Regions from separate parts of the Bacillus sp. 5RYD7K genome, predicted to be linked through region 1. Evidence: predicted binding sites of a transcription regulator. Region 1 holds the regulator's gene; the other holds the start of a gene.

Region 1 (3,503 bases):
CCGCTCATGATCATCGTTTCTTCTATCGTCGGGCCGATTCTTGAAGAAATCATTTTCCGGAAGATCATCTTCGGTGTATTATATGAAAAAACGAATTTCTTTTTCGCCGGACTGATCAGTTCCGTCATTTTCGGCATTGTGCATCAGGACCTCACACACCTGCTGCTATATACGGCCATGGGCTTTACCTTTGCGTTCTTGTATGTGCAGACGAAACGGATTATTGTGCCGATATTCGCCCATGTCATGATGAATACCATTGTCGTGGTCATGCAGCTCGGCCCCGCCCAAAAATATATTGAACAGCATAGTGAACAAATGCAATTAATTATTGGAGGATTGTTTGTATGAGGAACCCAATGACTTGGGGCTTGATTTATTTCGCAGTCGGCTGTATCTTTACGTATTTAGCCGCAAGCTCGCCGGGAAGTATGTGGTCTTTTTATTCCATACTGCTGATGGTTTTCGCCGCTTATAATATCAGCATCTCGTTTAAAATGTTCGCTTTCTCATTTAAAGTGAAAAAAAATCAAAAATAAAAGAAAAGCCATTTCTCATCATTGAGAAATGGCTTTTTTTATGCTGATACGTCCTGGTCAGACTCACTGCTGCCGGTCTGCCTTTTCCGGTACGCCGCTTTTGAGATCAGGATACTGATCTCATATAAAATGCAAAGCGGAATCGTAATCATCAAGTGAGACAGCAGCTCAGGCGGCGCAATCATCGCGGCGATCACGAGCAGCACAAAATACGCGTACTTCCTGATCTTCGATAAAAACATCGGCGTGACAACCCCGAGCCTCGTTAAAAACATGATCAGCACCGGCATCTGAAACAGCAGCCCGAACGGAATCGTCAGCTGCAGCAGAAAATGAAAGTACTCGCTGATTCCGATCACTTGGTTGACATCGAGGTCATTCGAGACCCGCTTCATAAAATCAACGACCAGCGGAAATAAAATATAATAAGAAAATGACACACCGCCGACAAACAGCACAATCGAAATCGGAATATAGCTGAGTGTTACTTTGCGCTCCTTCTCATACAGCCCCGGGCTGACAAACGCCCAAATCTGATAGAGAATAATCGGCGAAGTCAAAATGATGCCGATAATAAACGCGAACTGCAAAAAGATAAACAGCGGATCCGTCAGGTTAAAAGCATTAAGGGTGAGCTCTTTTACTTCATCGGCTTTTTGAAGATACACAATGATAGGTTTTGCCAGAAAAAAGCCGGCAATAAAGAAAACCGTAAAGGATAACGCCACAATCAGCAATCGTTTCCGAAGTTCGGCAATATGCTCCACAAGCGTCATTTGATTCACTCTCATACGCGTCATCCTATCTTACTGTTCTTCTTTCTTTTTTTCCTCTTCTTCACCGGCTAATCCCTTAGTGGCGTTCTTAAATTCACGAAGCGTGTCCCCCGCGGCTTTTCCTAACTCGGGAAGCTTCTTCGGACCGAAAATAATCACCGCCACCACACCGATAACAGCCAGGCTTCCAGGACCGATCATGTGCAGCTCCTCCTTTCGTTATTCAATTTCTTCCAAAACAGAATAATGCTTTAAGAAATAAACCAATGATTGAAGCTCTACAGCTAAATCTATATGATGAATTCGAATGTGATCCGGCACATTCAAACGGGCCGGCGTAAAGTTAAGGATTCCCTTGATTCCGAGCGACACGAGCCGATCGGTGATTGACTGCGCGGCAACCGCCGGAACGGTAAGAATCGCCACAGGTTCATCCTTAATGTGAAGTTCTAAATCATTAAGAGCATAGACAGGCACGCCGCCTACCTCAGTTCCTATTTTACTCTGATTCACATCAAAAGCCATAGATATTTTTGTGTTATTATTTTTTGTGAAATTATAGTGAAGAAACGCCGTCCCTAAATTCCCGACACCGATCAAAATGACGTTCGTCGTTTCATCCTGATCCAGTGTTTTTCTGAAAAATGACAGCAGGTAATCCACATTATAGCCGTATCCTTTTTTGCCGAGCGCCCCGAAATAGGAAAAATCCCGGCGGATCGTGGCCGAATCGACTTTTACCGCATCGCTCAGTTCAGCAGATGAAACGCGCTGCTTTCCTGACGCGTGTAAATTCTTTAAAAAGCGGTAATAAAGCGGCAGCCGTTTTGCTGTCGCCTGCGGAATTTTTGATTGATCCTTGTTCATGATTGGTCCTCCACTTTATACTCAGATGCATCTCTTTTAAAATCACCGTTTTTGCCTCCCGTTTTTTCCATGAGGCAGGTCGGGCCGATGACCATTCCTTTATCCAGCGCCTTGCACATGTCATAAACGGTCAAAGCGCAGACTGAAGCGGAAGTTAGCGCTTCCATTTCCACACCTGTACTCCCTTTCGTTTTTACGCTTGCCTGTATATGAAGAACGGCTTCGGAATCCTTTTCCTCCCAGCCGAATGAAATGTCGACGCTGCTTAAAGAAAGCGGGTGGCACATCGGGATAATCGCTGAGGTCTGCTTTGCAGCCATGATTCCGGCCACCTGTGCGACAGCCAGTACGTCTCCTTTTCCGATCTCGCGGTTTTTGATTCTGCTGTACACGTCATGCTTCATGTGTACGCTGGATATCGCAGCGGCAGTACGGACTGTTGAAGATTTATCGCTTATATCCACCATGCGGGCACGGCCTTCTTCATTAAAATGAGAAAATCCATTCATATTTAAACTCTCCTTACTTCTGATCATACACTATTTTCTCCCTGATGTCTTATCCTATAATGTTCCAATTCTGATGTATTGTTTGCTGACAGCAGGTTGATAAGCTACACTTAACTTATTATAACAGAGGTGAAATAATATGATGATCTTACAAATTAATCAGCTGTCCAAATCTTTTGGCGCTGATCCTATTTTAAACAATATAAAGCTTGAAGTCAGATCTCGGGATCGCATCGCCATTGTAGGCAGAAACGGAGCCGGCAAATCAACTCTCCTTAAAATTATCGCAGGTCACCTTTCATATGAAAAGGGTGAATTAATCAAACCGAAAGAATTAACGATGGGATATCTTGCCCAGCACACAGGCTTGGAATCCCAGCTTACCATAAAAGAAGAACTGCTGAGTGTTTTTGATTTCCTGAAAGCAATGGAAAAAGAAATGCGTTCTATTGAAGAAAAGATGGCTACGGCCGCCCCCGCGGAGCTTGAGACACTGATGAAAACCTATGACAGGCTTCAGCAGGACTTCAAGGATAAAGGCGGCTATCAGTATGAAGCGGACGTCCGTTCTATCCTTCACGGCCTCGGTTTCGGAAAATTTGACGATTCCGTGAAAGTGCAAAGCCTGAGCGGCGGTCAGAAAACAAGACTTGCACTCGGCAAGCTTTTGCTGACCCAGCCTGATCTGCTTATTTTGGATGAACCGACGAACCATCTCGACATCGACACGCTTACATGGCTTGAGCATTATTTACAGGGATATTCAGGCGCCATCCTGATTGTCTCCCACGACAGATACTTTCTTGATAAAG
Region 2 (3,503 bases), 590 kb from region 1:
CCAGAGCGGCACCCATTTTCCTTTCGCATAAACGATCAAAAATAAAAACGGAACCATAAAAAGAAAACGCAGGGAAGAGCTCCACATCCAGTTTCCGCCGGAAAGCTCCATCGCCCTGTTTAAAATAAATGTGACTGCAAAAAACAGAGATGCCAATATTCCGAATATGATGGCTTTCATGAAATCCCTCATTTTGACACATATTTTTTTATACTATACTATTCACCGGCAGGCTTCGCAATGGAATATGTGAAAATAGCGTTTTAACAACTGATGAATGGGAAACAGACATATACGGAGGTGAACACAATGCAGAAAGAGGATATTGAAGTTCTTTATTTTGAAGATGACGGCCGCATTCCGAATAATCCGAATCTCCCGCTTGTCATTTATAAAGCGGTATTTAATGAAGAAACGGTACAAAAAGCGGAATCCGTCCTCCGCCGGCACGATTGGTCGAACAGCTGGAGGGGCGGAGTATTTCCGTATCACCATTTTCACAGCACCACCCACGAAGTTCTCGTCGCGGTAAAAGGAAACGCGGTTTTGAGGTTCGGCGGGGAACAAGGCGCAGACGCCGTTCTTCAAACTGGAGACGCAGCGGTCATTCCGGCCGGCACCGGACATAAAAAACTGTCGGCCAGTTCTGATTTTACCGTGATCGGGGCTTACCCGGGCGGCCGGCAGTACGATACAAAAACGGAGAAAAATGATAGAACTTCAGAAGAAATCAGCCGTGTCCCGCTCCCGGAATATGATCCCTTTACGGGAAAAACGGGCCCGCTTATAAAAATGTGGGAGAAATGACAGGGGAAAAGCGGATGGTCTGTAAAAAAATAGCCTAAAAGAAACGTTATTACACCCCCGCCATATAAATAATTTCATAAACGAAACAATTCACGTTCAAATTTTGTTCAAAAAGTGTTATTATATAAGAGTAATTCAAATTGGGGTTTTTTATGTTTGCTATTTTCAGAGAGGAAAAAGAAATTTTGACTTATTCAATTGTTTTTGTTGATATAAAAATAATACTGAATATGGCAAAGTGAAAAACTGGGTAGTAAACATTTATTTTTGTAACTGATTGTGCACGGATTCACAATCTTGCTTTTTCATGCTTTTCTGCATGAAAGGGGAAAGGCTACCCTTTCCAAAAAAATCAGCACACTGCTTATAGTAAAGGAGAATCGGATATGCCAGAAACAATCGATCAAACAAATGCATCTGTCAGCCAAGGCCAACGCGATCTTATTGATCAGCTGCTAAAACCTGAAGTTCAAGAATCACTGACTGTTTTAGTGGATCAGCTACCAAAACTGACTGAGTTAGTAAATATTTTAACGAAGTCTTATGATTTTGCACAGTCTGTAGCGACAGACGAAGTATTGAAGAGCGATACAGTGGGTGCGCTTACAGAAATTCTTGAGCCTGTGAAAGAAACAGCGAAAGATATTGCGGCTACTGCGATCGAAGCAAAAGACCGCGCGGATGCAAGCAATGACACGATCGGACTTTTCGGCCTGCTGCGCATGCTGAAAGATCCTCAAGCGCAAAAGCTGTTCCGTTTTGCTAACAGCTATCTTGAAATCATGAACGAAAAACAAAAATAATCTCAGATTCAAATTGATATAAAGGACGGAGGATATACGATGTCAAAACATATTGTCATTTTAGGCGCTGGTTACGGCGGAGTTCTTTCTGCTTTAACCGTTCGCAAACATTACAGTAAAGATGAAGCACGCGTAACCGTTGTGAACAAATACCCGACTCACCAAATTATTACGGAACTGCACCGCCTTGCAGCCGGCAACGTGTCTGAACAGGCTGTTGCTATGCCGCTTGAAAAACTTCTTAAAGGAAAAGACGTTGACATTAAAATCGCAGAAGTCAATTCTTTCTCAGTTGATAAAAAAGAAGTCGCCCTTTCTGACGGTTCTAAGCTGACTTATGACGCGCTTGTTGTCGGACTTGGTTCAGTTACGGCTTATTTCGGCATTCCTGGACTCGAAGAAAACAGCATGGTGCTCAAATCCGCTGCGGATGCCAACAAAGTATACAAACACGTGGAAGACCGTGTGCGTGAATACTCTAAAACGAAAAACGAAGCTGATGCAACGATTCTTATCGGCGGAGGCGGCTTAACAGGCGTTGAGCTTGTCGGTGAGCTTGCTGACATCATGCCGAACCTTACGAAAAAATACGGCGTAGACCATAAAGAAATCAAACTGAAACTAGTTGAAGCAGGTCCGAAAATTCTTCCTGTTCTTCCTGATGATCTTATCGAACGCGCGACAAAAAGTCTTGAAAAACGCGGCGTAGAGTTCTTAACAGGTCTTCCTGTTACAAACGTGGAAGGAAACGTCATTGACCTGAAAGACGGTTCAAAAGTCGTTGCCAACACATTTGTATGGACAGGCGGCGTACAAGGCAACCCGTTAGTCGGCGAATCAGGTCTTGAAGTGAACCGCGGCCGCGCGACTGTTAATGATTTCTTACAATCTACTTCTCACGAAGATGTATTTGTTGTCGGAGACAGCGCAGTATACTTTGCGCCGGACGGCCGTCCATACCCGCCTACAGCGCAAATCGCATGGCAGATGGGTGAACTTGTCGGTTACAACCTGTTCGCTTACTTAGAAGGAAAAACGCTTGAAACATTCAAGCCTGTAAACTCTGGTACGCTTGCAAGTCTCGGACGTAAAGACGCGGTTGCCATCATCGGAGCGAACTCTACTCCGCTGAAAGGTCTTCCGGCATCTTTAATGAAAGAAGCAAGTAACGTACGTTATTTAACACATATCAAAGGATTATTCAGCCTGGCTTACTAATCCTTTAAATGACACTGCCGACTTTCTCGGCAGTGTTTTTTTATATCTAAATGTTAACGTGCACAGTCAGCGCCGCGGCTGATGCGCTGAATTTCTGTCTTCCGTCATCAGGCTGATCAATACCGGCTATATCCCGAATACATCTCAGACGAAAGGCACGTTAATCTGGATTATAGGCTCCTTTTGCTGTGCGTCATGCTGATTATCGGTATGATGATAAGCTGACAGACAGGCAGCATGCCGAACTCGTTCAGGACTTACATCATGCAAAACCTAACTTTAGTGATTTTATGGACTGTCCGTTAATGGTACAATAGAAATAAATGACAGTATACAGGGAGAAAGGAAAACCGATGGTAACCATAAAAGATATCGCAAAACTCGCTAACGTATCCCACACAACGGTATCCCGGGCACTGAACGGCAGCCCCTACATTAAAGAGCATACAAAACAGAAGATATTAGAGCTCGCTTCACAGCTGAATTACACACCGAATGTAAATGCAAAAAGCCTTGCCATGCAAAAGTCCCATACGATCGGACTGTTTTTTACAAGCATCACAAACGGAACTTCACACAGCTTTTTTTCCGATACCATCAAAGGAGTAAACCGCACAATCAGCGAGGAATATAATTTGTTCGTCCGCGCGATTGACGACCTGAAAAGCTTTGAAA

What was found. The regulator Rex, encoded in region 1, represses fermentation and respiration genes when NADH is low (regulators of the CRP and FNR family bind a similar motif). The targets are predictions, from matches to a motif close to TTGTGAAATATTTCACAA.
Region 2: the regulator Rex is predicted to act here: its motif matches at 1,085-1,102, upstream of ACQE26_RS17610 (helical membrane plugin domain-containing protein).

What each region holds. Positions count from the first base shown of each region.
Region 1 is NZ_CP191200.1:265,604-269,106, forward strand. It holds gene ACQE26_RS01190 (CPBP family intramembrane glutamic endopeptidase) at 1-351, shown strand, start outside; gene ACQE26_RS01195 (YdiK family protein) at 348-539, shown strand; gene tatC (twin-arginine translocase subunit TatC) at 578-1,339, opposite strand; gene tatAY (sec-independent protein translocase protein TatAY) at 1,346-1,516, opposite strand; gene ACQE26_RS01210 (redox-sensing transcriptional repressor Rex) at 1,535-2,182, opposite strand; gene moaC (cyclic pyranopterin monophosphate synthase MoaC) at 2,179-2,691, opposite strand; gene ACQE26_RS01220 (ABC-F family ATP-binding cassette domain-containing protein) at 2,831-3,503, shown strand, end outside.
Region 2 is NZ_CP191200.1:3,613,326-3,616,828, reverse strand. It holds gene ACQE26_RS17620 (DMT family transporter) at 1-180, opposite strand, end outside; gene ACQE26_RS17615 (cupin domain-containing protein) at 310-807, shown strand; gene ACQE26_RS17610 (helical membrane plugin domain-containing protein) at 1,194-1,610, shown strand; gene ACQE26_RS17605 (NAD(P)/FAD-dependent oxidoreductase) at 1,650-2,828, shown strand; gene ACQE26_RS17600 (LacI family DNA-binding transcriptional regulator) at 3,182-3,503, shown strand, end outside.